Regions from separate parts of the Cryobacterium sp. 10C3 genome, predicted to be linked through region 1. Evidence: predicted binding sites of a transcription regulator. Region 1 holds the regulator's gene; the other holds the start of a gene.
What was found. The regulator LexA, encoded in region 1, represses DNA repair genes until DNA is damaged. The targets are predictions, from matches to a motif close to TCGAACANNTGTTCGA.
Positions count from the first base shown of each region.

Region 2: RGU41_RS06395 (HNH endonuclease signature motif containing protein) is a predicted target of LexA. The motif match lies at 5,818-5,833, and genes of this name have one in related genera.

Region 1 covers NZ_JAVIWF010000002.1:1,885,156-1,899,451, forward strand. The annotation lists partial or broken gene RGU41_RS09810 (DEAD/DEAH box helicase) at 1-1,882, opposite strand, end outside; gene RGU41_RS09815 (SseB family protein) at 1,934-2,764, opposite strand; gene priA (bifunctional 1-(5-phosphoribosyl)-5-((5-phosphoribosylamino)methylideneamino)imidazole-4-carboxamide isomerase/phosphoribosylanthranilate isomerase PriA) at 2,748-3,425, opposite strand; gene hisH (imidazole glycerol phosphate synthase subunit HisH) at 3,549-4,181, opposite strand; gene hisB (imidazoleglycerol-phosphate dehydratase HisB) at 4,178-4,816, opposite strand; gene RGU41_RS09835 (histidinol-phosphate transaminase) at 4,842-5,921, opposite strand; gene RGU41_RS09840 (LysM peptidoglycan-binding domain-containing protein) at 6,055-6,429, opposite strand; gene lexA (transcriptional repressor LexA) at 6,833-7,456, shown strand; gene metE (5-methyltetrahydropteroyltriglutamate--homocysteine S-methyltransferase) at 7,569-9,908, opposite strand; gene RGU41_RS09855 (methylenetetrahydrofolate reductase) at 10,082-10,678, opposite strand; partial or broken gene RGU41_RS09860 (methylenetetrahydrofolate reductase) at 10,780-11,070, opposite strand; gene hflX (GTPase HflX) at 11,276-12,826, opposite strand; partial or broken gene RGU41_RS09870 (class I SAM-dependent methyltransferase) at 12,868-13,490, shown strand; gene dapF (diaminopimelate epimerase) at 13,630-14,296, opposite strand, start outside.
Region 2 covers NZ_JAVIWF010000002.1:1,205,815-1,220,110, forward strand. The annotation lists gene RGU41_RS06360 (TetR family transcriptional regulator) at 65-640, shown strand; gene RGU41_RS06365 (ABC-F family ATP-binding cassette domain-containing protein) at 733-2,331, shown strand; gene RGU41_RS06370 (SURF1 family protein) at 2,362-3,204, opposite strand; gene RGU41_RS06375 (hypothetical protein) at 3,201-3,461, opposite strand; gene RGU41_RS06380 (DUF3099 domain-containing protein) at 3,458-3,829, opposite strand; partial or broken gene RGU41_RS06385 (SDR family oxidoreductase) at 4,036-4,673, shown strand; gene RGU41_RS06390 (zinc-binding dehydrogenase) at 4,694-5,677, shown strand; gene RGU41_RS06395 (HNH endonuclease signature motif containing protein) at 5,853-7,523, shown strand; gene serB (phosphoserine phosphatase SerB) at 7,560-8,207, opposite strand; gene RGU41_RS06405 (glucose-1-phosphate adenylyltransferase) at 8,204-9,448, opposite strand; gene glgA (glycogen synthase) at 9,530-10,711, shown strand; gene RGU41_RS06415 (ABC transporter ATP-binding protein) at 10,761-11,543, shown strand; gene RGU41_RS06420 (type B 50S ribosomal protein L31) at 11,655-11,906, shown strand; gene RGU41_RS20765 (hypothetical protein) at 12,015-12,296, opposite strand; partial or broken gene RGU41_RS20770 (exonuclease domain-containing protein) at 12,407-12,700, opposite strand; gene RGU41_RS06430 (alpha/beta fold hydrolase) at 12,782-13,681, shown strand; gene RGU41_RS06435 (glycosyltransferase family 1 protein) at 13,725-14,296, shown strand, end outside.

The sequences.
Region 1 (14,296 bases):
CCGACCCGGGATTCGTAGACCATCTCCTCGTCGAGTTCGCCGACACGACGCCCTGTGGTCTGCTCGCCGCCGACCATGAAGACGCCGAAAAGCCCGCGGTCGGGAATGGTGCCGCCGCTTGTGACGGCGAGGCGCTGCGCGCCGGGACGCCCGGTGAGCAGGCCGGTGTCGCGGTCCCAGACGATCCGGGGGCGGAGCTCGGCGAACTGGTCGGAGGGGTACCGCCCGGCCAGGAGGTCGAGCGTTGCCTCGTATGCCGAGCGGGGCAGGCCCTGGAATGGGGCGCTGCGGCGCACGATGTCGAACCAGTCCTCGGCCTGGATCGGCTCGAGCGCCACCGCCGCGACGGTCTGCTGGGCGAGAATGTCGAGCGGGTTCGAGGGCACCGCGATCGACTCGATCAGTCCGGCGACCATCCGCTCGGCGGCGACGGCGGCGTGGATGAGGTCGGCACGGTGCTTGGGGTAGATGACGCCGCGGGAGATCTCGCCGACCTGGTGCCCGGCGCGGCCGACCCGCTGCAGCCCGCTCGCGACAGAGGGCGGAGACTCGACCTGCACGACGAGGTCGACGGCACCCATGTCGATGCCGAGTTCGAGGCTCGACGTCGCGACGACGCAGCGCAGCCGCCCGGCCTTGAGGTCCTCCTCGATCATCGAACGCTGTTCCTTGCTCACCGAGCCGTGGTGCGCGCGGGCGAGCAGGGGCTCGGCCCCTGCGCTCTGGCCGCTCGCTCCCATCAGGTCTGCCGGCGGCCGCACAGGGCCCGCTGAACCGCGTGCTGAGCCTTCACCGACTGAGCCCGCACCGTCTGAGCCCGCACCGGCTGCGCCCGCTGCAGCGCCCTCGGCAGCGGATGCCGGTGCGACCCCTGCCCCGACCGGCGCGAGCTCGCCCGCGGCCTGCTCCGCGGCATCCGCCAGGCGCCCGGCGTAGATCTCGTTGAAGCGCGCGGTCAGTCGCTCGGCAAGGCGGCGCGAGTTCGCGAAGACGATGGACGAGGAATGCGCGAGCACCTCGTCGACAATGGCTTCTTCGACGTGCGGCCAGATCGAACCGGCCTGCGGCGCGGCGGCCGCTGTCGACCCCTCCCGTTCGGGAACGGGGCCCAGCTGCGTCATGTCGTCGACGGGGACGACGACGCGGAGGTCGAAGCGCTTGCCCGCGGCAGGATTGACGATCTGCACGGGGGCGGCGCCGCCGAGGAACCGGGCGACCTCCGCGGCCGGGCGGACGGTCGCAGAGAGACCGATCCGCTGCGCCGGCCGCGCGAGCAGCTCGTCGAGGCGTTCGAGAGAGACGGCGAGGTGGGCGCCGCGCTTGCTCGACGCGACGGCGTGCACTCGTCGATGATGACGGTGTCGACACCCCGCAGGGAGTCACGGGCGGCGGAGGTGAGCATCAGGAAGAGCGACTCGGGGGTCGTGATCAGGATGTCGGGGGGCGTCTTGACGAGGCTGCGCCGGTCGGCGGCCGGGGTATCCCCCGAGCGCACGCCGACGGTCACCGTGACCGGAGGGAAGCCGAGCCGGGCCGCCGCCTGGGTGATGCCGACGAGCGGAGCGCGGAGGTTCCGTTCCACGTCGACGCCGAGCGCTTTGAGCGGGGAGATGTAGAGCACCCGGGTGCGCGGCAGCGGGGCGGCGACCGTCCCTGCGGCATCCGTGGCCGCGGAAGACTCAGGGGCCGGCGTCGCCAGCCGGTCGATGGCCCACAGGAAGGCCGCGAGGGTCTTGCCCGAGCCGGTCGGGGCCACGACGAGCGCGTGCGAGCCACGGGAGATGGCGTCCCAGGCGCCGAGCTGGGCCTCGGTCGGCGCGGCGAAGGCCTGGCCGAACCAGGCCCGGGTGGCGGGCGAGAATCTCTGCAGGACCTCGGTCATCTCTCCATCTTCCCGCCCACCCCTGACAATCGGCCCCAGCGACCGGCCCGGTCAGCGTGACGCGGCGAGCTGCACGCGCAGGGAATCGACCTGGGTGGCGATCGTGTCGCTCGCCGACCACCGCGCGGCGAGCCGGGCGAGCGTCGCGTCGAGTTCGGCGCGGGTCAGGCCGTCGACGAGCTCGAGGCGCACCACGAGCTCTGGCCCGGCGAGCCGGCCGAGCGGGTCGCCGGCGGAGAGCGCGACGCCGAGCACGCTCAGCTCGCTCGTGATCGACGCCGCGAAGGCGTCGGCGACGGCGCGGCTCGCGTAGCTCGGCGTCCAGGGCTGGCCTTGCGCGATCGCCCACAGGGCCGGCCTCCGCACGACATATTCGGTCGGCGCGGTCGGGTCGAGCACGACGAGGTCGGTGTTCTCCTGTGCCGCGGCGAGGGCGATCCGGATGCCGTCGGCCGGCACCGGCCGCGCCGCACTGTTCCACGCTGCCATGGCTTCGGCCGAGGTGAACACCGGGAGCACGTTCCGACCGTCCGGTCCGGCGACCGTGATGACCGAGAGTTCCTGGGTCTTGTCGACGAGGAGACCGGCGTCGGTGTGCCCGGAGTCGCCGAGCGCCGTCACGAGCGGGATCAGCAGCCGGGACGAGCGGATCGCGTCGACGACGGCCTCCTCCCCGGACTCCCTGTCGCGGTAGCGGGCGAGGGCGGCGAGGAGGTCGAGCGGGGCCGATCCGTCGTCGTCGGCGTGGTCGTTGGCTTCGAAGGCACGGCCGGCCCAGGGCTGCCCGGCGGAGTCGGCAGGGACGCCGGCGCGACCGGGGCCTCCCTGGCCTTCTGGGCCCCCGGGGAGGCCGGTCGATCCGAGATTAACGGCCGGCGACATCCAGGGCCTCACCGAGGGTGAAGGCGCCGGCGTAGAGCGCCTTGCCCACGATCGCGCCCTCGAGTCCGAGCGGGACCAGCTCGCGCAGGGCGACGAGGTCGGCCAGGCTCGAGATGCCGCCGGAGGCGACGACGGGACGGTCGGTGTGCGCGAGCACCTGCCGGAGCAGGTCGAGGTTCGGACCCTGCAGAGTACCGTCCTTGGTGACGTCGGTCACGACGTAACGGGAGCAGCCCGCTTCCTCGAGGCGGGCGAGCACCTCCCAGAGGTCGCCGCCTTCCTTCGTCCAACCGCGGGCGGCAAGGGTCGTGCCGCGCACGTCCAGGCCGACGGCGACCTGGTCACCGTGTTCGGCGATCACGCGGGCAGCCCAGTCCGGGTTCTCCAGGGCCGCCGTGCCGAGGTTGATCCGGCTGACGCCCGCGCCGAGCGCCGCCTGCAGGGAGGCGTCGTCGCGGATCCCGCCGGACAGTTCGATCTTGACTCCGGAGACCTCGCGGATGACCCGGCTGATCACGTCGGTGTTCGTGCCGCGCCCGAAGGCCGCGTCGAGATCGACGAGGTGGATCCACTCGGCGCCCTGCCTCGCCCAGTCGAGGGCGGCGTCGACGGGGTCGCCGTAGTTGGTCTCGGTCCCGGCCTCGCCCTGGGTGAGGCGCACGGCCTTGCCGTCTGCGACGTCGACAGCCGGGAGCAGGACGAGGCGGGGGTGGTTTCAGTCACGGTAGTCCTCAGATCAGGGATGGGTGCGGCCGGGCCGCCGAACAAAAGCGAGAGGGGACGGTCAGTCCCGCAGGGTACCGATCCAGTTCTTCAGCAGGCGGATGCCGGCCTCGCCCGATTTCTCCGGGTGGAACTGGGTCGCGGAGAGCGGTCCGTTCTCGACAGCGGCGAGGAACGGTCCGCCGTGTTCCGCCCAGGTGAGCCGGGGCCGCGGGAACGGCGGCGTGACCTCGAGCGTCCACTCCTGGGCGGCGAAGGAGTGCACGAAGTAGAACCGCTCGTCCTCGATGCCGGCGAAGAGGCGCGAGTCCGGGTCGGGGGTGACGGTGTTCCAGCCCATGTGCGGCAGGATCTTGGCGGGCAACTGGGCGACGGTGCCGGGCCATTCGCCGAGTCCCTCGGTGTCCGAGCCGCGTTCGACGCCGTGCTCGAACAGGACCTGCATGCCGACGCAGATGCCGAGCACCGGCCGTCCCCCGGCGATGCGGCGGTCGACGATCTCGTCGCCGCGCACGGCGGTGAGGGCGCTCATCACGGCGCTGAACGCTCCGACGCCGGGCACGACGAGGCCGGAAGCCTCGAGGGCGGTGCGGCGGTCGCTCGTCAGGGTCACGTCGGCGCCGGCGAGTTCGAGGGCTTTGACGGCCGAGTGCACGTTGCCGGTGCCGTAGTCGAAGACGACGACGCTCGTCACAGGGCGCCCTTGGTCGAGGGGATGCCGGAGACGAGCGGGTCGTAGGCCTTGGCCTGACGGAAGGCGCGGGCGAAGGCCTTGAATTCGGCCTCGGCGATGTGGTGCGGGTCACGGCCGCCGAGCACGGTGACGTGCACGGTGAGGGCCGCGTTGAATGCGATCGCCTCGAAGACGTGGCGCACCATCGAGCCGGTGAAGTGTCCGCCGATGAGGTGGAACTCGAAGCCGGCAGGCTCCCCGGTGTGCACGAGGTACGGGCGGCCGGAGATGTCGACGACAGCCTGGGCGAGGGCGTCGTCGAGGGGCACGAGCGCGTCGCCGTAGCGGGAGATGCCGGACTTGTCTCCGAGCGCCTGCCGGATGGCGAGTCCGAGCACGATGGCGACGTCTTCGACGGTGTGGTGCACGTCGATCTCGATGTCCCCCGACGCGCGCACGGTGAGGTCGGTCAGCGAGTGCTTGGCGAACGCGGTGAGCATGTGGTCGTAGAACGGCACCGAGGTGTGGATGTCGGAGACGCCGGTGCCGTCGAGGTTGATCGTCAGGTCGATGCTCGACTCGCTCGTCTCCCGCTGCAGGTGCGCGATGCGGGCCTGTGCGGTCGATGACTGTGCGGCCGGTGACTGTGAGCTCATGCGGCTAGTTTATTGGCCCGGGCGGTTACGCGTGGCCCAGTGCTTCGAGGGCGTCGAGGAATACGCTCGTCTCGCGCTCGGTGCCGGCCGTGACCCGCAGGTGGCCGGGGATCCCGACGTCGCGCACGAGGATGCCCTCGGCGAGCAGCGCCTCGAAGGTTCCGCGCGGGTCGGAGACCCCGCCGAACAGCACGAAATTGCTCCAGCTCCGCAAGGGGCGGTAGCCCAGCCGGTGCAGCTCGGTGACGAGGCGGTCGCGCTGGCCGCGGATGTCGTCGACCATGCGCAGCATCTCCGGCGTGTGCGCGAAAGCGGCGACGGCCGCGGCCTGGGTCAGCGCGGAGAGGTGGTACGGCAGGCGCACGAGCCGCAGCGCATCCGTCACGGCCGGGTCGGCGGCGAGGTAGCCCACCCGGGCCCCGGCGAATGCGAAGGCCTTGCTCATCGTGCGGGAGACCAGCAGGCGTTCCCTGCCGGGCAGCAGGGTGAGAGCGGATGCCGTTCCCACCGGAGCGAATTCGGCGTAGGCCTCGTCGACGACCACGATGCCGTCACAGGCGTCGTAGACGGCGGCGATCACGTCGAGAGAGAGCGGGGTGCCGGTCGGGTTGTTCGGGGAGCACAGGAAGACGAGGTCGGGATTGACCCGGTTGACCCAGTCGACGGCGCGTTCCGGGGTGAGTTCGAAGTCGGCGTCGCGGTCACCGGCGACCCAGCGGGTTCCGGTTCCCGAGGCGAGCAACGGGTACATCGAATAGGTGGGGGCGAAACCGAGGAGGGTGCGTCCCGGCCCGCCGAAGGCCTGCAGCACCTGCTGGAGAACCTCGTTGGAGCCGTTGGCCGCCCAGATGTTCTGACGGGTGAGACCGTGTCCGAGGTAGCGGGCCATCGCCTCGCGCAGTTCCGTGAATTCCCGGTCCGGGTACCGGTTGATCCCCCGGATAGCGGCGGCCAGTGCTGCGGCGATGTCGACGGCCACGTCCTCGGGGATGCCGTGGGTGTTCTCATTCACGTTGAGCGCGACCGGCACGTGCAGCTGCGGCGCCCCATAGGGAGTGAGCCCGCGAAGATTGTCGCGGAGAGGCAGGTCGTTGAGACTGGTCACTCCCCCCATGTTACCGATGGGCCTCAGCACCGGCGGGTCATATTGCCCGTGGTTCAGTATTTGGCTTGCTCAGTACTCCGGTGGTTCAGTATCCGGCTTGCTCACTGTCCGGCTTGCTCAGTATCCGGCTTGCTCAGTATTCGGCAGGGAGAGCCAAGCGCTGGCCCGGCTGCACGCTCTCGGAGGGCAGCTGGTTCAGGTTGACGATCTCGGCGATGACCTCGCGCGGATCGGCAGAAGGGGCGATGCGCTCGGCAAGCTGCCACAACGACTGGCCCGACTGGATCGTGACGTAGTCGAAGGTCGTCGCACTTCCACCCGCGTCGGCGCTCATGCCGCTGCCGCTCAAGGTGCTGCCGTCTGCGGCGGCGAGGCCGCCGTTGAGGGCGAGGGCAAGCGCGCCGACGACGAGGGGGACGCCGGCGATCGCGGTCAGCACGGCACGACCGCGCCGGGTGATGCGCAGCCGGGTGTGCGCCCCCGGGACCAGCTCGATTGTTGTGCTCATGTCTGCCTCCTGTGTATTCGTATCCGGCTCTCGGCCGGGAGAGCCGGATACGAAGCTATGTTCCGAATATATATTCGATTGTTCGAACAATCAAGACTTTCTCCGGTTATTATTGGGGTGAAGTACACGACACACTCGAATGAATGTCTGCACTTCGCCCCAGGCTGGTTACAGTTTCGATTGACTGGTGTGAACTCAACCAGCGACCACTGACATTCGGATACGGTCGCCTCACGGCATCCACCGGGGCGACCGCCCGCCACCGTCCACCGCCACCGACAGGAGCGACATCGTGACCCAGGACAGCGTGACCCCGGACAGCGTGACCCCGTTCGCCGGCAGTTCCCCCGAGCGCGGCGGAACACGTCGGAGGAAGAGCCTCAGCGACAAGCAGCGCGCGATCATGGACGTGATCCAGCGCTCTGTCGGCCAGCGCGGCTATCCGCCGAGCATGCGGGAGATCGGTGACGCCGTGGGCCTGTCGTCGCTGTCGAGCGTCACCCACCAGCTCAACCAGCTCCAGCTGAGCGGCTACCTGCGCAGGGACCCGAACCGGCCCCGGGCGCTCGAGGTCCTGATCGAGCTGCCGCAGTCGCCGGAGGACACCGCGGCCGGCGCCGCCGAGAACTTCCAGCAGGGTACCCCGGTGGGCGACGCGGCAATGGTGCCGCTCGTCGGGCGGATCGCGGCCGGTGTTCCGATCATGGCCGACCAGCAGGTCGACGAGATCTTCCCGCTCCCGCGCCAGCTCGTCGGCAAGGGCGAGCTGTTCATGCTCAAGGTCGTCGGCGAATCGATGATCGACGCCGCGATCATGGACGGCGACTGGGTCGTCGTCCGCCAGCAGAAGACCGCGGAGAACGGCGAGATCGTCGCCGCGATGCTCGATGGCGAGGCGACGGTGAAGGTCTTCCGGCAGCGTGACGGCCACACCTGGCTGCTGCCGAGGAACACCAACTTCGAGCCGATCCTCGGTGACCACGCCGAGATCCTCGGCAAGATCGTCGCCGTCCTGCGTTCCCTGTAGCTCCCTGTAGATCCCCCGTGCGCGCCAACTGCGCCGCTTCGCGCCAGGCAAGCCTGGCGCGAAGCGGCGCAAACGGCGCGTCGCGCGCGGCGGGTGTTCGCCGCGAGGAGGATCAGGCGAGGGCGGGCACGCCTGCGGCGAGGCGGGCGCGCACGATGCGGGTCGCCTCGATCATGTTTCCGAGAGACTCGACCGTCTCCGCGTAGCCGCGGGTCTTGAGCCCGCAATCCGGGTTCACCCAGACCTGACCGGCCGGGATGGCGGCGACGGCACGGTCGAGCAGCTCCGTCAGCTCGGCAACGCCCGGCACCCGCGGTGAGTGGATGTCGTAGACGCCCGGGCCGATGCCGTGGTCGAAGCCATTGGCCTGAATGTCCGTCACGACCTCCATCCGGGAGCGGGCCGCCTCGATGCTCGTCACGTCGGCGTCGAGAGCGCGGATCGCCTCGAGCACGACACCGAACTCGGAGTAGCAGAGGTGGGTGTGGATCTGGGTGGCGTCCCGCACCCCGGCGGTCGCGAGCCGGAACGAGCCGACGGACCAGTCGAGGTAGTCTGCGTGGCCGGCCTTCTTGAGCGGAAGCAGTTCGCGCAGGGCCGGCTCGTCGACCTGGATGATGCCGATTCCGGCGGCCTCGAGGTCGGCGATCTCGTCGCGGAGGGCGAGGGCGACCTGGCGCGCCGTCTCGCCGAGGGGCTCGTCGTCGCGCACGAAGGACCAGGCGAGGATGGTGACCGGGCCGGTCAGCATGCCCTTGACCGGCTTCGCCGTCAGCCCCTGCGTGTAGGTCGACCAGTCGACGGTGATCGGCTTCGGGCGGGAGACATCGCCCCACAGGATGGACGGGCGGGTGCAGCGGCTGCCGTAGGACTGGACCCAGCCGTTCTCGGTGACCGCGAAGCCGTCGAGGTTCTCGGCGAAGTACTGCACCATGTCGTTGCGCTCGGGTTCGCCGTGCACGAGCACGTCGAGGCCGATCTCCTCCTGCAGGGCGACGACCCTGGCGATCTCCGCGCGCATCAGGTCGCGGTATTCGGCGTCGCTGAGCACTCCGGTGAGGAAACGGGCGCGGGCACGGCGGATCTCCCCGGTCTGCGGGAAGGAGCCGATGGTCGTCGTCGGCAGGAAGGGCAGCGCGAGTGCGGCCTCCTGGGCGGCGAGCCTGTCGGCGTAAACCCCTCGGCTGTACGAGGCGTCGGTGAGCTCCGCGGCACGGGCCCTCACGGCACCGTCGCGGACGCCGGGGGCGGCGCTGCGGGAGGCGAGTGCGCCGGTCGCAGCGTCCAGTTCGGCGCTGATGGCCTCCCGTCCGTCGGCCAGGCCGCGGGCGAGGGTCACAACCTGGCCGACTTTCTCGTCGGCGAATGCGAGCCAGCTCACGAGTTCGGCGCCGAGCGCGGTCTCGTCCGCGACGGTGTGCGGGACGTGCTGGAGGCTCGTCGAGGTCGAGACGGCGATCCGCGGCGACAGTGCGCCGGCCCCGGTGACCTGAGCGAAGGCATCCGCCAGGTCACCGCGCCAGATGTTGTGCCCGTCGATGACACCGGCGACGAGGGTCTTCCCGTCCAGCCCTGGGGCGGTCTCGGGGAGCGTGCCGCGGACGAGATCAAGGCCGATGGCCTCGATCGGTGCGCCGGCGAGCACGGGCAGGGCGTCGTCGAGGCTGCCGTAGGGGGCAGCGACGAAGATCGCCGGACGCTGGGCGAGGTGCCCGAGGGTCCCGTACGCCCACTGCACGGCGCTGAGGGTCTCGGCGCGGGGCACGTGGATGCTCTCGCTGACGAGGCCGGGTTCGTCGAGCTGCACCCACTCGGCACCGGCGTCGGCGAGGCGCTGCAGCAGGGTCGCGTACACCGGAATGAGGTCATCGAGCCGGTCGAGGGGCTCGAAGCCCGCAGGGGCTTCGTCGCTCGGCTTGCTGAGCAGCAGGAACGTGACCGGGCCGACGATGACGGGCCGGGTCAGGAAGCCGGCGGCGCGTGCCTCCTCGAATTCGCGCACGATCCGGTCGCTCGAGAGGGAGAACTCCGTTTCCGGCCCGATCTCGGGCACGAGGTAGTGGTAGTTCGAGTCGAACCACTTGGTCATCTCGAGCGGGAGGCTGTCCCCCTCGCCGCGGGCGAGGGTGAAGTATCCGGCGAGGTCGATGTGCCCGTCGGCGTCGACGAGTCCGGCGAAGCGGGCGGGCACGGCGCCGACCGTGCAGAGCGCGTCGAGCATCTGGTCGTAGTAGGAGAACGACTCCGGGATGGCGGAGTCGGTGCGGCCGAGGCCGAGGGCGGCGAGGCGGTCGCGGGTGGCCTGACGGAGTCCGGCCGCGGCGGCCTCGAGTTCGACGGCGCTCGATGTGCCGGCCCAGAAGGATTCGACGGCCTTCTTGAGTTCTCGGCGCGGGCCGATGCGCGGATAGCCGAGGATCGTGCCTGCGGGGAACGGGGCAGTGCTGGTCATAACGTTTCCTTTGCGGTTGGGCGGTGCAGCGGATGCTGGCGGGTGGTGTGTGGGGCGGATGCCGCGGCGTGCAGGGTGCTTTCGGGCGCGACGGAAATCCGAGGCGCCCGTACGGCGTTCGGTGGAGCGGGAGCGGCGCTGGCGACCGGGGCGGGGCGGGGCGCCAGGCCGGGTTACACGATCGTGGGCAGTGCCGTCGGTGTCCGGACCGGAGCCGGCGCGCCGAGCAGGCCGCAGCCGTCGAGCACCTCCAGTACGGTCTCGTGCTGATTGAAGGCGTAGAGGTGCAGACCGGGCGCTCCCCCGGCGATCACCTGGCTGGCGAGGTCGACGGCGTGCTGGATGCCGATCTCACGCTGTCCTTCCTTGGTCGGTTCGATCTCGAGCCGGATGGACAGGTCTGCCGGCATCTGCTCACCGGAGAGTTCGATGATCCGCCGCAGCCTGGCCGGGCTGGTCACCGGCATGATGCCGGGCAGGATCGGGAAGAGCACTCCGGCTTCCCTGGCGCGCTGGACGAAGCTCAGGAAGTGGTCGGCGTGGAAGAAGAGCTGGGTGATGCCGAGGTTCGCGCCCGCGGCCTGCTTGGCGAGCAGGGTGTCGATATCCTGCGCCGAGGAACGTGACCGGGGGTGGCCGTTCGGGAACGCCGCAACGGCGATCCGCACCTTCTCGTGGCCGGGCTTGACGGCGCGTGCGGCGGGGATACCGGGGATGATCGTCTCGCGGTACGGGGACTTCTCGGCCTGAACCCGGTGGATGAGCTGCACGAGTTCGGCGGCGCTGCCGAAGTCGCCGAGGAACGCCTCGCCCTCCTTCGTGCCTGCCGGGGGTCGCCGCGGAGGGCGAGGAAGCTGCGCACTCCGGCGTCGAGGAATTCGCGGATCAGCCGGTTCGCCTCGTCGTGGGTGGAGCCGACGCAGGTGAGGTGGGCCATCGCTTCGACGTTCGTCGTGCGGAGGATGCGGCTGAGAACGTCGAGCGAGGAGCGGCGTGAGGATCCGTTGGCCCCGTAGGTGACCGAGAGGAAGTCGGGGCCCGCCGCTGCGAGATGGTCGATCGTCGTCGCGAGAGCGGATGCTGCGGCATCCGTCTTCGGCGGATACAGCTCGAACGAAAAGGGGATGCGCCGTGTGCGGGCGGAGTCCGTTGGAGTGGACATTCATTCCTCATTCGACAGTAGCCAGTGTGTGCACTGAATGGCCGGGCGGCCGCGGACCGCCAGAAAGCCCTGGCGGGTGTTCGCGGGCGGGTGCCGGGCTCGGCTGTCGCTCCATGCCGGCGGAAGAAATCCGTCGGCAACGATTGAAGAAAACTCTAGCAATCCCTTAATCGGATTGCACGAGTGTGACCGTTCGTTACCTGGTTCAGCTTGCGACGGCGGGCACGGCGGCCGCCGGTGCGACGGCGAACGGTGCGAACTGGGACTGGATCTCCGTCGTGACGAGGGCGCGCACCCGGGTGCCGGTTTCGGCGTAGTCCGTCGTGAGCACCGTGCCCTGGGCGTGCAGCATCGCGATCAGGTCGCCACGCTCGTAGGGAATGAGCAGGTCGAGTTCGATGGACGGGCGCGGAAGCAGTCCGGCGATCGCGGCGAGCACCTCGTCGACGCCCTCACCCGTGCGGGTGGAGACGAAGATGCCCTTCGGCCAGAGGCCGCGCAGCACGAGACGATCGTCGTCCGTGACGAGGTCGCTCTTGTTGAAGACGACGAGCTCAGGGATCTCCCGGGCGCCGACCTCACCGATGACCTCGCGGACCGTCGCGAGCTGGCTCGCCGGGTCGGGGTGGGAGGCGTCGACGACGTGCACGATGACGTCGGCGTCGGCGACCTCTTCAAGGGTCGACCGGAAGGCCTCGACGAGTTGGTGCGGCAGGTTGCGGACGAAGCCGACGGTGTCGGTCAGCGTGTACAGCCGGCCGTCGCTCGTTGTCGACTTCCGGACGGTCGCGTCGAGCGTGGCGAAGAGGGAGTTCTCGACGAGCACGCCGGCGCGCGTGATCCGGTTGAGCAGGCTCGACTTGCCCGCGTTGGTGTAGCCGACGATGGCGACGGAGGGCACGGCGTTGCGCTTGCGGTTGGCGCGCTTGGCCTCGCGGGCCGGCTTCATGGCCAGGATCTGCTTGCGCAGCCGGGACATCCGGGTGTGGATGCGACGACGGTCGAGTTCGATCTTCGTCTCGCCGGGGCCGCGGGAACCCATTCCGGCACCGGTTCCGCCGACCTGGCCACCGGCCTGGCGCGACATGGAGTCACCCCAGCCGCGGAGGCGGGGCAGCAGGTATTCGAGCTGGGCGAGTTCGACCTGCGCCTTGCCCTCCCTGCTCTTGGCGTGCTGGCTGAAGATGTCGAGGATCGTGGCGGTGCGGTCGATGACCTTGACCTTGACGACGTCCTCGAGGGCGCGTCGCTGGCTGGGCGCGAGTTCGGTGTCGGCGATGACGGTGTCGGCGCCGAGCGCCTTGACGATGCCGGCGAGTTCCTGCGCTTTGCCCTTGCCGAGGTAGGTGCTCGTGTCCGGGGTGGCGCGGCGCTGCATGAGGCCGTCGAGCACGGTGGCGCCCGCGGTCTCGGCGAGGGCAGCGAGTTCGCGCATGGAGTTCTCGGCGTCCGCGACAGTGCCCTGGGTGTAGAGGCCGATCAGGATGACGTTCTCGAGGCGCAGCTGCCGGTATTCGACCTCGGTGACGTCCTCGAGCTCGGTGGAGAGGCTGGGAACGCGGCGGAGGGCGTTGCGGTCTTCGCGGTCGAGCTGGGCGCCGTCATGGCCGTCATCGTGTTCGTCGGAGCGGGGCTCGGCGTCGAGGGCCTGGGCGCTCCCGCTGCGGAACAGGGAGTAGCCGGCGGCCTTGGAATCGGCACTGGCAAGGACCCGTGCCACAACGTCGTCGTCCGGGGTTTCAACTGGTTCAATCATTCCTTTAACCTTACTTCCTCGAAGAGCGGTAGGTTCCCTCTATGCCCTCCGACCATTACTTCACCCCTGCCCCCGACAGCAAGCTCAGGCTGCAGCAGGTGACCGTGCACCTGGGCGGTCAGGCGCGGGAGGTCACGACCGCCAATTCGGTGTTCAGTCCCGACCACATCGACACGGGTACCAAGGTGCTCCTCGAGAACACGCCGGCGCCGCCGCCGGGGGCGACTTCCTCGACCTCGGCTGCGGCTGGGGTCCGATCAGCTTCCACCTCGCGCTCGCTTCGCCGCGCGCCACGATCTGGGCGGTCGACGTCAACGAGCGCGCCCTCGACCTCGTACGGCTGAATGCCGAGAAGCTCGGGCTGACGAACATCACGGCCGTCACACCCGACCAGGTTCCCTCGCACGTGCAGTTCCGCACGATCTGGTCGAACCCGCCGATCCGGGTCGGCAAGAACGAGCTGCACAACCTGCTGAGTAGCTGGCTACCGCGCCTCGAGCCCGATTCGGATGCCTGGCTCGTCGTGCAGCGCAACCTCGGGTCCGATTCCCTGCAGCGCTGGCTCGACGGCGAACTCCCCCACGACTTCGCGGTCTCCCGCTTCGCGATCAGCAAGGGCTTCCGGGTCCTCCGCGTCAAGCGCCACGGCGACCCCACCCTCTAACCGCGAGAGCACTCCCCCGCTGAGCCCGCGCCCGCAAGGTTCCGCGAGAGCGGAGATATGGCCCTTTCGCGGACCGCGAAGGGGCCATATTCGTACTCTCGCGGCAGGGACGGGCGAATCCCCGACCTGGGGGCCTTGGTCAGTTGAGGCGGAAGACGCCGTCGTAGACGAGCTCGGCCGGCCCGGAGAGCGCGACGTGCTCGCCGTCCTCTGCAGGGAACATCCGCACGCCGAGCGTGCCGCCGGTCACCTCGACGCGCCACTGGTTCGGGGCTCCCGCGCCCGCCCAGTGCCGGGTCGCGAGGGCGGCCGCTGCGGCTCCCGTGCCGCAGGAGAGCGTCTCGCCGCTGCCGCGTTCGTGGACGCGCATCCGGATGTGTCCGACGCCGTCGACGACCAGGGGGTCGCCCGGCACCACGAATTCGACGTTGGCCCCGTCGGCCGGTTCGGGGTCGAGCTGCGGGATGTAGCCGAGGTCCGCGCTCTCGAGTTCACCGAGGTCCGCGAGGGCGACCACGACGTGCGGGTTGCCGACGTTGATCCCGAGACCGGGCCGGGCGACGGCGAGGTTCCTGGCACGGACGAGCGGTTCGCCGCCGTCGAGCCGCCAGCGGCCCAGGTCGACCTGGTAGCCCGCAGCGTTCCGCTGCACGTCACGGACGCCCGCGCGCGTTCCGACGACGAGGGTGTCCCCGCCGGGCACGTCGGCGAGGCCCTGTTCGGCGAGGAACCGGGCGTAGACACGGATGCCGTTGCCGCACATCTCGGAGAGCGTCCCGTCGGCGTTCCAGTAGTCCATGAACCAC
Region 2 (14,296 bases), 680 kb from region 1:
TGGATTCCCCGGAAGGACGCGGCCGAGCCGTCGATCGGCGCAAAGCGAGGCGACCAGGACGGTCATCCTCGACGCGGCCGAGCGCCTCATGCTCGAGCGCGGGTACATCGCGGCATCCATCGCGGCGATCGCCGCGGAGGCCGGTGTCGCGGTGCAGACCATCTACAATTCCGTGGGCCTCAAGGCCGACGTGCTTGCGGCGGTACTCGAGCGTGGTGCCACGGAGCCGTCGGGCAGTGGGGAGTCCGCGCTCCAGGATCCGGTTGCGTCACCCCGGGAGGCGAGCGGACCGCGCTCGGCGACCGACATCATCCGCCTCCTCGTCGACTGGTGCGTCGAGACGAACGTGCGCACCGCCGCCCTGCGGAGGGTCGTCGCGCAGGCCGCGGGGGTCGATGCCGACGTGGCGCGTCTCGAGCTGCGCCAGTCCGCACGGTTGCTGCACAACTTCAGCGAGACGGCAACGGCGTTGCGCGACCGCCATGCGTTGCGCAGCGGCCTCAGCGACCACGAGGCGGCCGCGGCGATCTGGGCGCTCGCCCACCCGCAGGTCTACCGCTCCCTCGTGCTCGATCTGGACTGGTCCCTCGGGGCCTACCGGGAGTGGCTCGGGAACACGCTCCGGGCCACACTTTTCTGAGCGTCCCTCCCCGTCGCCGCGCGAGAATATACTAGATAGCTGGCCCGGTCGGGCCGAACCCCTCCCACGAACCTTCCGAACGGACTATTGCTGTGCTCAGTGTGCAAAACCTCGAAATCAGAGTCGGGGCGCGCGTGCTCATGGAAGACGTCAGTTTCCGCGTCTCCGCCGGCGACAAGATCGGCCTCGTCGGCCGCAACGGTGCGGGAAAGACGACCCTCACGAAGACGCTCGCGGGCGAGACGATGCCGACCCACGGCCAGATCGACCGCTCCGGCCAGATCGGCTACCTTCCGCAGGACCCGCGCTCCGGTGAACCGACCATGCTCGCGCGCACCCGTATCCTCGACGCCCGCGGCCTCGGCACGATCTCCCTCGGCCTCTACCAGGCCGGCCTCGACATGGGCAGCGACGACCCCAAGGTCGCCGCGAAGGCCATGAAGGTCTACGGCAACCTCACCGACCAGTTCAACGCCCTCGGCGGCTACGCAGCGGAGGCGGAGGCGGCCTCGATCGCGAGCAACCTGAACCTCCCGGACCGGATCCTCGACCAGGAGCTGCAGACCCTCTCCGGCGGCCAGCGCCGCCGCATCGAGCTCGCCCGCATCCTGTTCTCCGCCGCGGAGACGATGATCCTCGACGAACCGACCAACCACCTGGACGCCGATTCCGTCGCCTGGCTGCGCGAGTTCGTCAAGAACTACCGCGGCGGCGTCATCATCATCTCCCACGACATCGAACTCGTCGGCGAGACCGTCAACCGGGTGTTCTATCTCGATGCCAACCGCATGGTCATCGACATCTACAACATGAACTGGAAGAACTACCAGCGCCAGCGCCTCGCAGACGCCGACCGTCGTAAGAAGGAACGCGCCAACGCCGAGAAGAAGGCGTCCACCCTGCAGCTGCAGGCCGCAAAGTTCGGCGCCAAGGCGAGCAAGGCGGCAGCGGCCCACCAGATGGTCGCCCGGGCTGAGAAGCTGCTCTCCGGACTCGACGCCGTGCGCGCCGTCGACCGCGTGGCCAAGCTGCGCTTCCCCGTGCCGGCCCCGTGCGGCCGCACCCCGCTGATGGCGAACGACCTCTCGAAGAGCTACGGTTCCCTCGAGATCTTCGCAGCTGTCGACCTCGCGATCGACCGCGGGTCCAAGGTCGTCATCCTCGGCCTCAACGGTGCGGGCAAGACCACGCTTCTGCGGATGCTCGCGGGCGTCGACAAGCCGGACACCGGCACGATCGTCCCCGGCCACGGTCTCCGCATCGGGTACTACGCGCAGGAACACGAGACCATCGACGTCAAGCGCAGCGTTCTGCAGAACATGGTGTCCTCGTCGCCGAACATCACCGAAATGGAAGCCCGCCGGGTCCTCGGCTCGTTCCTGTTCACCGGTGACGATTCCGACAAGCCGGCCGGGGTTCTTTCCGGTGGAGAGAAGACCAGGCTTGCCCTCGCGATGATCGTGGTCTCCGGCGCCAACGTGTTACTCCTCGACGAACCGACGAACAACCTCGACCCCGCGAGCCGTGACGAGATCCTCGACGCGCTCGCGCACTACGAGGGTGCCGTCGTTCTGGTCAGCCACGACGAGGGCGCCGTCGAGGCGCTCAACCCGGAACGCGTGCTGATTATGCCGGAGGGCACAGAGGACCACTGGAACAAGGACTACCTCGACCTGATCATGCTCGCCTAGCTTCCGCTATCGGTCGGTGCGTACTGTCTGTCAGTGCGTGCTGTCGATGAGGTCGTCTTCGACCTCTGCGTCCGTACGCGGCTTGGCGGCCGCACGGCGGGCGCGTTCCTCTGCGCGCGCGCGCTCTTCGGGGTCGTCCGCGTTGAGAGAGCGGAATTCCTGCCGCACCGCCCAGCCGAGCCCGATGAAGCCGAGCAGGGCGAACAGCATCCACTGGAACGCGTACGACAGGTGCGAGCCTTCGTCCGCGACCGGCCTGGTCACGCCGGCCGGCCGGGTGGCCGGCGCGGGATCCTCGGAGGCCATCAGGCCGTATGCCGCGGTGTACGTGGGTGCGCCGACCCGGTCGGCGACGTCGGCGAGGTGGATCGTGGCGATCTGGTTCCCGCTCGCCGTGCGCCCGGGAAGGGTCGGTTCTCCGGCCTTGAGCCTGGCGATGACCGTGACTTCACCCGTCGGCGCTGCGGGAACCGGGCCGGGGGCCTCCGCCGTCTCGCCGGTGGGGACCCAGCCACGATCGACGACGAAGACCGTGCCGTCAGCGAGGAGCAGCGGCGTGAGCACCTCGAAGCCCGGGTGCACGTTCAACGGGCGATTCCGCACGATCAGCTCATCGGCGACGAGGTACGTTCCCGTCATCGTCACCGGCAGCCACTTCTGTGACTCGTTGAAGGAATCGAGAGTGGGAAGTGCTTCGGTCAGGCTCACCGGGATGTGGTCGTAGTTCGCGTCGACCTTGTTGATCTCGACGAGGGCCTCGTTGCGCCTGGCGAACTGCCACATACCGAGGCCGGCGCAGGCGGCGCCGAAGATGATGGTGAGCACGAGGTATCCGGCCCACCTGCGGGTGAAGGCGAACTTCCAGCCGGTCACGACGGGTCCGTCCCTGCGGCCGGGCGGCCCGGTATTGTTTCCGGTGCAGCTTCGAGCGCGAAGACGGCCACCGGAAAGTCCCTGGCACCCAGGAATTCCCGCAGATACTCGACATGCTCCGGGCAGGCGAGCCAGGTCTTGACCCGGTCAGCGGTATGGATACGCGGGTTGCGCCAGTCGATGCGCCACTGCGCGTCCTCCCGGCAGCCGGCCCTCGAACAACGCGGTACGTCGAGGTCGTCGTCGAAACCGATCATTCGTCCGTACCCGGGCCGCGGGACGGGTCGTGAGTCGGCGCCGGCCGGTCGGAGGCTTGCCCGGGTGGCGACTGGGCGGCCGACGAGGATTCAGGACTGGTCGAGGACTGACCGCGGTAGAGCTGAACGGCTCCCGGGCGGACGACGGCGGTTCCCGCGCCGTTTCCGTGGACGTTTGCGACGATGACCGCGAAATAGGGGAGCAGGATCGCTCCGGCGGCGCAGACCAGGAGCCACCAGCCGTGCACGAAGAGCATCAGGACGATGCACACCATCCGGATGCCCATGGTCACCGAGTATTTGATCATCCGGGCGCGTCGCTCGGCCTCCGGAGACGGAGGCAGGGACGTGATCGACTGCTGTTTCATACTCTCATCGCTTCGGTCAACCGGTGGAGATTTTGCCTGATAAGCCTACGTCTCGCCCGGTCTGTGGGATGACACCGTAAACTGGAATATACGTGCGTACGGCTGGTCGTTCGCTGGGAATAGATTGGAACCGTATGCCCTCCGTCAGGACCGTTCTCGTGACCGGGGGCAACCGTGGGATCGGCTTTGCCATCGCCGAAGAATTCGTGCGCCAGGGCCATCGCGTCGCGGTCACGGCCCGCTCCGGGTCCGGCCCAGAGGGCAGCCTCACGGTACGTGCCGACGTCACCGACGCCGCATCGATCGACGCCGCGTTCACCGAGATCGAAGCGTCCCTCGGACCGGTTGAAGTGGTCGTGGCCAACGCCGGCATCACCAAAGACACCCTTCTGATGCGGATGACGGAAGACGACTTCACCTCCGTCATCGACACGAACCTGAGCGGTGCCTTCCGCGTCGTCAAGCGCGCATCCAAGGGCATGCTCAAGGCCAGGTTCGGCCGGATCGTGCTCATCTCGAGCGTGGTCGGCCTCTACGGTTCCGCCGGGCAGGTCAACTACTCCGCCTCCAAGAGCGGGCTCGTCGGGCTCGCCCGCTCGGTCACCCGCGAGCTCGGCGCCCGCGGCATCACTGCGAACGTCGTCGCACCCGGCTTCATCGAGACCGAGATGACCGCGGAGCTTTCCGAGGCCGTCCAGGCCGAATACAAGAAGAACATCCCGGCAGGACGCTTCGCTTCCCCGCCGAGGTCGCCAAGGTCGTCACGTGGCTCGCGGGCGACGACGCCGGTTACATCTCCGGCGCCGTGATCCCGGTCGACGGCGGACTCGGAATGGGTCACTGACCTCCGCCATGAGACCGACAATGACGGCGACAATGCGGGCGGTTGTCGTCGACGGGCCTGGTGACCCCGGTGTTCTGCGCGTCCGTGACGTGCCGATGCCGACGCCGCGACCCGGATGGGTGCTGATCCGGGTTGAGGCCTTCGGGCTCAACCGGTCCGAACTCCACTTCCGTTCCGGTGTCGCGTCGACCGGCTCGTTTCCGCGCATTCCTGGGATCGAAGCGGTCGGAACGATAGCGGATGCCCCGGGTGGGGAGTATCCCGTCGGCGCCCAGGTGGCCGCGATGATGGGCGGCATGGGCCGCTCCTTCGACGGCGGTTACGCCGAATACGTGTCGGTGCCGGCCGCGATCGTCGTGCCCTTCACCAGCGGACTCGGCTGGGACGTGCTCGGTGCCGTGCCCGAGATGCTGCAGACCGCGGCGGGGTCGCTGCGTGTCGGGCTGCAGGCCGCCGACGGCCAGAGCCTGCTCATCCGCGGCGGAACGTCCTCTGTCGGCCTCGCGCTGGCCACCCTCGGCGCGCTGCGCGGGATGCGGGTGCTTTCGACCACGCGGAATCCCTCGAGCGTCGGCCTGCTCGAGGCTGCAGGCGCCGACCACGTCATCATCGACGATGGCGAGGTCGCGCGCCGGGTGCGGGAGATCGTGCCTGGCGGTGTCGACGGAGCCGTCGAGCTCGTCGGCGTCAACGTCCTGCGCGACACCCTCCGAGCGGTGCGAGCCGGAGGCACCGTCTGCTTCACCGGGATGCTCTCCGACACCTGGACGATCGACGAGTTCTACCCGATGGACTGGCTTCCCAACGGAGTGCGCCTCACCGCGTATTCCGGAGAGGCCGCAGACCTGACATCAGCGGAGTTGCAGGCCTTCCTCGACGCCGTCGCAGCCGGTCACGCGCGCGTCCCGCTCGGCCGTGTCTACAGGCTCGATGAGATCGTGCAGGCCCACCGCGACATGGAGGCCGGTACCGCCGGCGGAAAACTCGTCGTCCTTCCGCGCTGAACTCCCCGACTGAGGTCGGACGGATCGTCACACCGCTGGCGAACGGCGCCGGTCACATGCACAGCGTCCGCCAGGGGTCGGTACCCTCGTTTCCAGGTGTGAAACTCGGAATGAGAAGCCTGAAATTATGTGAGTAAGTCTCGCATTCGTGTTCGATTCGGGGTAGAATCGGGGTATGGCAGGAGCTTCCGATCCCCAGTCACACACCCCGCAGACACCCGGTTCCGGGGTCGCGGGAGATCAGCCCATCGCAGGTGTCGAGTCGGCCCATCCGGTTGCGGTTGTCGAGGGTTTCGAGGGCGCGGAGGGCGCGGAGGGTCTGGCCGGGTCGGTGCCGTCGGTGCATGCGGATGCTGTCGCCCGTCTCGCCGAGGCCCAGGCGGTTCTCGCCGAGGCCCTGGCCGCGATCCCGGTCGGGCTGCTCAGCGACACAGAAGCGGTCACGGCGCTGAGCACCGTGGAGGCGATCGGGCGGACAGTGGACGCGGCCAGGGTGAGCACGGCGACGGATGTGGACCGGCGGGCCCGGGTCCTCGGCCGCGAGGGCCTGGCCTGGCGGATGGGCTGCACGGGCCCGTGGGATGTCCTCACCCGGGTGACGCGGGTGTCGGCCCGGGAGGTGAAGCGGCGCACGAAGCTTGGCGACGCGGTGTTGCCGCGGCCGTGCGGCGGGAGCAGCTGGTTGCCGCCCTTGTTCCCGACCGTCGGGGCCGCCCTGGCAGCGGGGGAGATCGGGGTGGAGACGGCGGAGTTGATCGTGGCGGGGTTGCAGGTGATCAGTCACCGGGTGGCGCCGGATGACCTGTTGACGGCGGAGCGGGCCCTGGTCGCCACGGCGGCGGGGCTGATCACCCCGGAGACCGAGGATTTGGCCGGGGCAGGTGTGCCGGTGACGACGGACCTGATCCGGGGCATGGTCGCGCAGTGGCAGGCGGCCCTGGACCCCGACGGGGTCCTCCCGACCGAGGACCTGTTCGAGGCGAAGTCCAACATCGGCTTCGGACAACTCAAGAACGGGTTGTACCCGGTGAAGGGCGGAGTGACACCGGAACTGTTCGGGGTGATGAACACCCTCTTCGACGCCTTCCTCAGCTTCCACGCCCGCCCGGCGTTCCCCACCGCCGAGGAGCAGGCGCTGATGGATTCGGGGCAGATGATCCCCGGCGCCGAGACCGCGGACGGCGAGAGCGACACGGGCCCGGATCTGGACGTGATCGAGGCAGAGCTCCGGGAGCGCCGGGCGGATACCCGCACGAGTGGGGAGAAACGCGCCGACATCCTCCGGGCGTTGTTCGAGCACGCGGCCCGCGACGAGGACACGCCCAGCATGGGCGGGTCCGCCCCGACGGTGATGGTGCACGTGAACGCTGCGGACCTCGCCTCGGGGGTCGGGGTGGGGTGGGTCGACGGGGTCGAGGCCCCCGTGTCGCTCAAGACGGTGCACCAGCGCATCTGTGACGGCGGCTTCCAAGGGGTCCTCTTCGGGGCGAACAACGAAGTGCTCAAGCTCGGGCCGGAACGACGGTACTTCAACCGGGCCCAGCGCCGGGCGATCACCGCCCGGGACGGCGGCTGCATCATCCCCGGGTGCAACGCCCCGGCGCACTGGGCCGAAGTGCACCATGTGAAGCCCTGGGCGAAGGACGGCCCGACGACCGTCGACAACGGGGTCTTACTCTGCTGGTTCCATCACCACAGCATCGATACCTCCGGGTGGGAGATCCGCATGGTGAAGGGCTCACCGCAAGTGCGGGCCCCTGGGTTGATCGATCCGCAACGACTCTGGCGGCCACCGAACAGGCACCGCGCCCACCAGGTCCTCACCGGACCACCCAGACGCGACTAGAGTCCACCGGACACGGCGGCGCCTGTAGTGGAAGTGCTAGCCGCGGAGGCCGAGGATGGGCAGGACCTGGCTGAGGTCGCAGATGTCGATCGCGACATCCGCCTGTGCCCGCACGAGAGGCTTCGCGTTGAACGCGATGCCGAGACCCGCGACGTGCATCATCTTCAGGTCGTTCGCTCCGTCGCCGACGGCGACGGTCTGGGGGAGCGCGACGCCGAGTTCCGCCGCCCACTCCTGGAGGGTATCCGCCTTCGCGGTTGCGTCGATGATCGGCCCGACGAGGTTGCCGGTGAGGTGGCCGCCGACGACTTCGAGCCGGTTGGCTCGCCAGTGGTCGATGCCGAGGCTCTCCGCGAGCGGATCGAGCACTTCGTGGAAACCGCCGGAGACGACCCCGATTCTGCTGCCGTGGGCATGCAGTCCGGCGATGAGCTCGTGCACGCCCGGAGTCGGGCGCACCAGGAGCCCGACGTCGGTGAAGACGCTCTCCGGCAGCCCGGCGAGGGTCTTCACCCGGGCACGGAGGCTCTCGGCGAAGTCGATCTCACCGCGCATGGCCTGCTCGGTCACCGCAGCGACGAGTTCGAGCGAGCCCGCAGCATCCGCCAGGAGCTCGATCACTTCGTTTTCAATCAGGGTGGAATCGGAATCGAGGACGACAAGGAAACGAGTGGGACGGGTCACGGGTGTACGTGCACGCCCTTGCCGACGACGGTGATGCCGGACTCGGTGACGCTGAAGCCGCGCGCGAGGTCACGGTCCCTGTCGACACCGACGGAGGCTCCGGCGGCGACGACGACGTTCTTGTCGAGGATGGCCCGACGGACGGTCGCGCCGGGCAGGATCTGCACCCGGTCGAAGAGAATCGAGTCCGCGATGTGGGCGCCGGAATCGATGGCCACCCACGGCCCGAGCACACTGCGCTCGATGTGGGCGCCGGAGATGACGCAGCCGAGGGACACGATCGAGTCGATCATCGTGCCGAGCGAACCACGCCCGTCACGGACGAACTTGGCCGGCGGCGAGTTGAGCTGCTGGCTGAAGATCGGCCACTTCTGGTTGTAGAGGTTGAAGACCGGGAGCGCGCTGATCAGGTCCTGGTGTGCCTCGAAGAAGGAGTCGATGGTTCCCACATCGCGCCAGTAGTACCGGTCGCGATCGGTGGAGCCCGGTACCTCGTTGCGCTGGAGGTCGTAGACACCGGCTTCGCCGCGGGACACGAAGTCGGGAATGATGTCCCCGCCCATGTCGTGGCTCGAGTCGGTGCGTTCTCCGTCACGCAGCACGGCCTCGATCAGGGCGTCGGCGTTGAAGACGTAGTTGCCCATCGAGGCGAACACCTCGTGCGGCGCGTCGGCGAGGCCGATCGCGTCCTTCGGCTTCTCGCGGAACTCCCGGATGTGGTCCGGAGTGGCCCCGTCGACCTCGATGACGCCGAACTGGTCGGCGAGGCCGATCGGCTGGCGGATCGCAGCGACCGTCGCCTGTGCCCCCGAGGCGATGTGGGCCGCGATCATCTGGCTGAAGTCCATGCGGTAGACGTGGTCGGCGCCGACCACGACGACGATGTCGGGCTTCTCGTCGTGGATCAGGTTGAGGCTCTGCAGGATTGCGTCCGCGGAGCCGGAGAACCAGCGCTTGCCGAGGCGCTGCTGCGCGGGCACGGACGCGATGTATGAGTTGAACAAGCCGCCGGAGACGTGCCAGGTCTGGGAGACGTGACGGTCGAGGCTGTGCGACTTGTACTGCGTCAGGACGACGATCTGGGTCAACCCGGAATTGATCAGGTTGGACAGTGCGAAGTCGATGAGCCGGTAGTTGCCGCCGAACGGAACGGCCGGCTTTGCGCGGTCCTCCGTCAACGGCATCAGTCGTTTGCCCTCGCCACCAGCGAGTACGATTCCAAAGATCTTCTTCGATGCCATGTCTTTACAGTAAGGGCATCCGGGGCCTGTGGCCACCCGAAAACGGTGTGTCGGATGCGATGCTGCGCTAGTTTTACTTTCATGCGAGTCGATCTGTTGACCAAGGAATATCCACCAGAGGTTTACGGCGGGGCCGGCGTGCACGTCGCTGAGCTCGTCAAGGCCCTCCGTACCGACATCGACGTCGTGGTGCGCTGCTTCGGTTCGCCGCGCGACGAACCGAATACCTTCGCATACGGCGTCCCAGCCGAGCTTGCGACGGCGAACGGCGCCCTGTCGACACTCGGCGTCGACCTGTTGATGGCCCAGGACGCCGCGGGCACCGACATCGTGCACTCGCACACCTGGTACGCCAACGGCGCAGGGCACCTCGCCAAGCTCCTGCACGGCGTCCCGCACGTCGTCACTGCACACAGCCTGGAGCCGCTCCGGCCGTGGAAGGCCGAACAACTCGGCGGAGGCTACCGGGTCTCGAGCTGGATCGAACGCACGGCCTTCGAGGCAGCGGATGCCGTCATCGCCGTCAGCGGGGGAATGCGGGCGGATATCCTCCGCAGCTATCCGGCACTCGACGAGTCCCGGGTGCACGTCGTCTACAACGGCATCGACCTCGAGGCCTGGAAGCCGACCGCGGACGAGGACATCGTCCGTTCGCTCGGCATCGACCCGACCCGACCCTCTGTCGTGTTCGTCGGACGGATCACCCGGCAGAAGGGACTCCCGTATCTTCTCCGTGCCGCAGCGTCTCTCCCGCCTGAGGTCCAGCTCGTGCTCTGCGCCGGGGCACCGGACACCGCAGAAATCATGGCCGAGGTGACCGCTGGAGTCAGGGCGCTCCAGGCCGAGCGCACCGGGGTCGTGTGGATTCCGGAACACCTGTCCCAGCACGACCTCTCCGCCGTCCTGACGGCCGGCACCGTCTTCGTCTGTCCCTCGGTCTACGAGCCTCTCGGCATCGTGAACCTCGAGGCGATGGCGTGCGGCCTCCCGGTTGTCGGTTCGGCGACCGGCGGCATCCCCGAGGTCGTCGACGACGGGGTCACCGGACGACTCGTGCCCATCGACCAGGTCAGTGATGGCACCGGCACGCCGATCGACCCTGACCGTTTCGTCGCCGACCTCGCCCGCACCCTCCTGGAGGTCGTCTCAGACCCCGATCGTGCCGCGGAAATGGGCAGGGCCGGCCGGATCAGGGCAGAGGAAAAGTTCAGCTGGAGCCAGATCGCCACGAGCACCCGGGAGATCTACGCCGGGTTGCTCTGAGCCCCGCCCGGCGTGCCGACGCCTCGGCGACGGCAGATAACATGGATGCATGGTCAACGTTCTTCAATTCACCGACGTCTCCGTCGTCCGGGCTGGCACAACCATCCTCGACTCAGTGAACTGGAGTGTTGATGACGATCAGCGCTGGGTGATCCTCGGCCCGAACGGCGCTGGAAAGACCACGCTCCTCCAGATCGCCGCCGCGATGCTGCACCCCACCCGGGGCACAGCCGAGGTGCTCGAGGAGCCGATCGGCGGCACCGACCTGTTCGAGCTGCGTCCGCGCATCGGCTTCGCGTCGACCGCGCTCGCCCGGAAGGTTCCGGCGGGTGAAAAGGTGATCGACGTCGTCATGACCGCCGCGTATTCGGTGACCGGTCGCTGGACCGAGGAATATGAGGCCATCGACGAGCGCCGCGCCCAGCGTGTCCTCCAGGAATGGCGCCTCGACCACCTCGCCGATCGCACCTTCGGAACCCTGAGCGACGGTGAACAGAAGCGAGTGCAGATCGCCAGATCGATCATGACCGACCCCGAACTGCTCCTGCTCGACGAACCGGCGGCGAGCCTCGACCTCGGCGCCCGCGAAGAACTCCTGCGCCTGCTCGGCGGTTATGCCCTCGAGCAGAGTTCACCGGCCATCATCATGGTCACCCATCACGTCGAAGAGATCCCCCTCGGCTTCACCCACGCCCTGCTTCTCTCTGGTGGACGCGTCGTTTCGGCCGGCCCCTTCGCGGAGTCTCTGACGGCGGACACCCTCACCGAAACGTTCGGCCTGCCGATCGGCCTGAGCGAGGACGCCGGTCGCTTCACGGCCCGTGCGGCCTGACGTTCGCTTCTGCTAGACTCGACAGTCGGTCCTCGGGCCGTGTAACTTTTCCTGCCGCCGTTCCCCGGGCCATCCGGTCCGGACCGGCGCAACTCATATAAGGAAGTTTTCATGAAGTCTGACATCCACCCCACATATGCCCCCGTGGTCTTCCGCGACCTCGCGTCGGGTGCGACCTTCCTGACTCGTTCGACGGTCTCGAGCGCCAAGACGATCGAGTGGGAAGACGGATCCACCTACCCCGTCATCGACGTGGAAATCTCCTCTGAGTCGCACCCGTTCTACACAGGCAAGCAGCGCATCATGGACTCCGCCGGACGCGTGGAGAAGTTCAACTCCCGCTACAAGGGCTTCGGCAAATAAGACCGACGCACTCGAGCGCGATACACGAAAGGCGAGCAGCCACGGCTGCTCGCCTTTTCTGTACCCCGCGTTCCGTACCCCGCGCGGATGCCTGCGGTGCTGCTCGCGTTACCGCTCGGGCCACGCGCCGCTCGCGACGAACTTCGGGTCGCGTTCGCGGCGCATGTAGTCCTGGAAGCGCTCGGCCTGCTGCATGGACCACTGCACCTGCAGCTCGTGCAGTTCGGCGACCGTGCCCGGCAGCACGGCGACGTGGGCCTTCGCGATGGCCTGGGCGACCCTGCCCGCGGCGATCGCGTCCGCACCGGCGTCATGGGCGTCGTCGAGGGACACCCCGTAGTAGGCGCTCGTGACCTCGAGGGTGCGCTTGCCCTTGCGGTAGCGGTCCACCTGCTTGTCGATGACCAGCGGGTCGACGACGGGGAGGGCGACACGAGTGGTGCGACCCCGTAGCGGATGGCCTCCCGGTTGAGCAGGGAGAGGTCGTACGGCGCGTTGTATGCCACGATCGGAAGGCCCCTGCTGAGCAGTTCCCGGATGGTCGCGACGATCTCGGTGACACCTTCGCCGGCGGCGCGCCCGTTCGCAACGGCCTGGGCCGTCGTGATGCCGTGCACGTTGGTCGCCTGCTCGGGGATCTCGATGCCGGGGTCGAGCAGCCAGTCGATGCGCTCGACGACGGCCCCTGAGACATCGATCACGGCCACCGTCGCCGAGACGATGCGACTCGTCTCCACGTCGATTCCGGTCGTTTCGAGGTCGAAGACGGCGAGGGTGTCACTCCAGTTGCTCATGGGGCCAGCCTAGGGCCGACCGCCGACATCCCCGGGCGTCGACGCCGCTCCGTCGCGCGCGTCCTGCGTAAACTGGAGGGGATGATTGTTCCTTCGCCATACGACGCCCAGCTCGCCCGGATCCCGGTGAGCGTCCACACCGTCCCGGTGCTCGGGACCGACACCCGCTACTGGGAGTACGGGGATCCCGCAGCGACGACGACGATCGTGATGGTGCACGGCTTCCGCGGCGACCACCACGGCCTCGAGCCCGTCGTCGCCCAGCTCGCGGGGTATCGCATCCTCTCGCCAGACCTGCCAGGCTTCGGCGAATCGGCGGCGCTCACGACCCTGGGACACGACGTGCCCGGCTACTCGGAGTGGCTCAGGGGCTTCGTCTCGGCGGTCGCCCCGACCGGGCGCACCGTGATCCTCGGGCACTCGTTCGGCTCGATCATCGTGGCCTCCGCCGTCGCGGGCGGACTGCCCGCGGATGTCGTCGTGCTCGTCAACCCGATCGCGGCGCCGGCCCTGTCCGGTCCCCGCGGAATCCTCACCCGCCTCGCGGTGTTCTACTACTGGTCAGCGGCCGCCCTACCGGAGCGGCTCGGCTTCGCCCTGCTCCGCAACCGCGTCATCGTGCGGGTGATGAGCATCGCGATGGCCAAGACCCGTGACCCCGCCCTGCGCCGCTGGATCCACAACCAGCACGACCGGTATTTCTCCGCCTTCTCCGATCGCCGGGTCGTGCTCGAAGCCTTCCGCGCGTCCGTCGGAAGCGACGTGAGTGAATTCGCCGCGCGCATTCCGCAACGCACCCTGCTGATCGCGGCGGACAAGGACGACATCACCCCCGTCGAGGCCCAGTACCGGCTGCGCGCGCTGTTCCCGGACGCCCGTCTCTATGTCATCCCCAACGTCGGGCACCTCATCCACTACGAAGTTCCCGCCGAAGCGGCAGAACAGCTGCGCCGCTTCCTCGACGAGGCGGCGTCGGCATGATCGGCCCCGGCATGATCGGCCCCAGCAGGATCGAGTTGACAGCATGAGGATCGTTTTCGACTGCCGCTACACCCGGTTCGACCGGCACGACGGCATCAGCCGCTACACCTCCGAACTCGTCACCGAGCTGAGCCGGCTGCACGCCGTGACGATGCTCATCAGCGACCACAGGCAACTCGCGATGCTCCCCGCGCTCCCGTGGCAGCTCGTGAACGCGCCCACGAGCATCCGCGAGCCCCTCGTCGCCCTCCGCGTCAACCGGCTGCACCCCGACGTCGTCTTCAGCCCGATGCAGACCATGGGTTCGTGGGGCCGCAACTACAGACTGCTGCTCACCGTCCACGACCTGATCTACTATCGCAACCGCACACCCCCGCGCGACCTGCCCGCCTTCATCCGGCTGCTCTGGCGGTTCTACCACCTGTCCTGGTGGCCCCAGCGGATGCTGCTGAACCGCGCTGACGGCGTCGTCACGGTCTCCGAGACGACACGGGCACTCATGCTGAAGCACCGCCTCACCCGCAAGCCCATCACGGTCGTCCCCAACGCCGCCGGTGCCCTCGGCGAGGCGGCAGGCGCAGGGACGGGCGTGCGTCGCACCGGGCCGGCAACGGG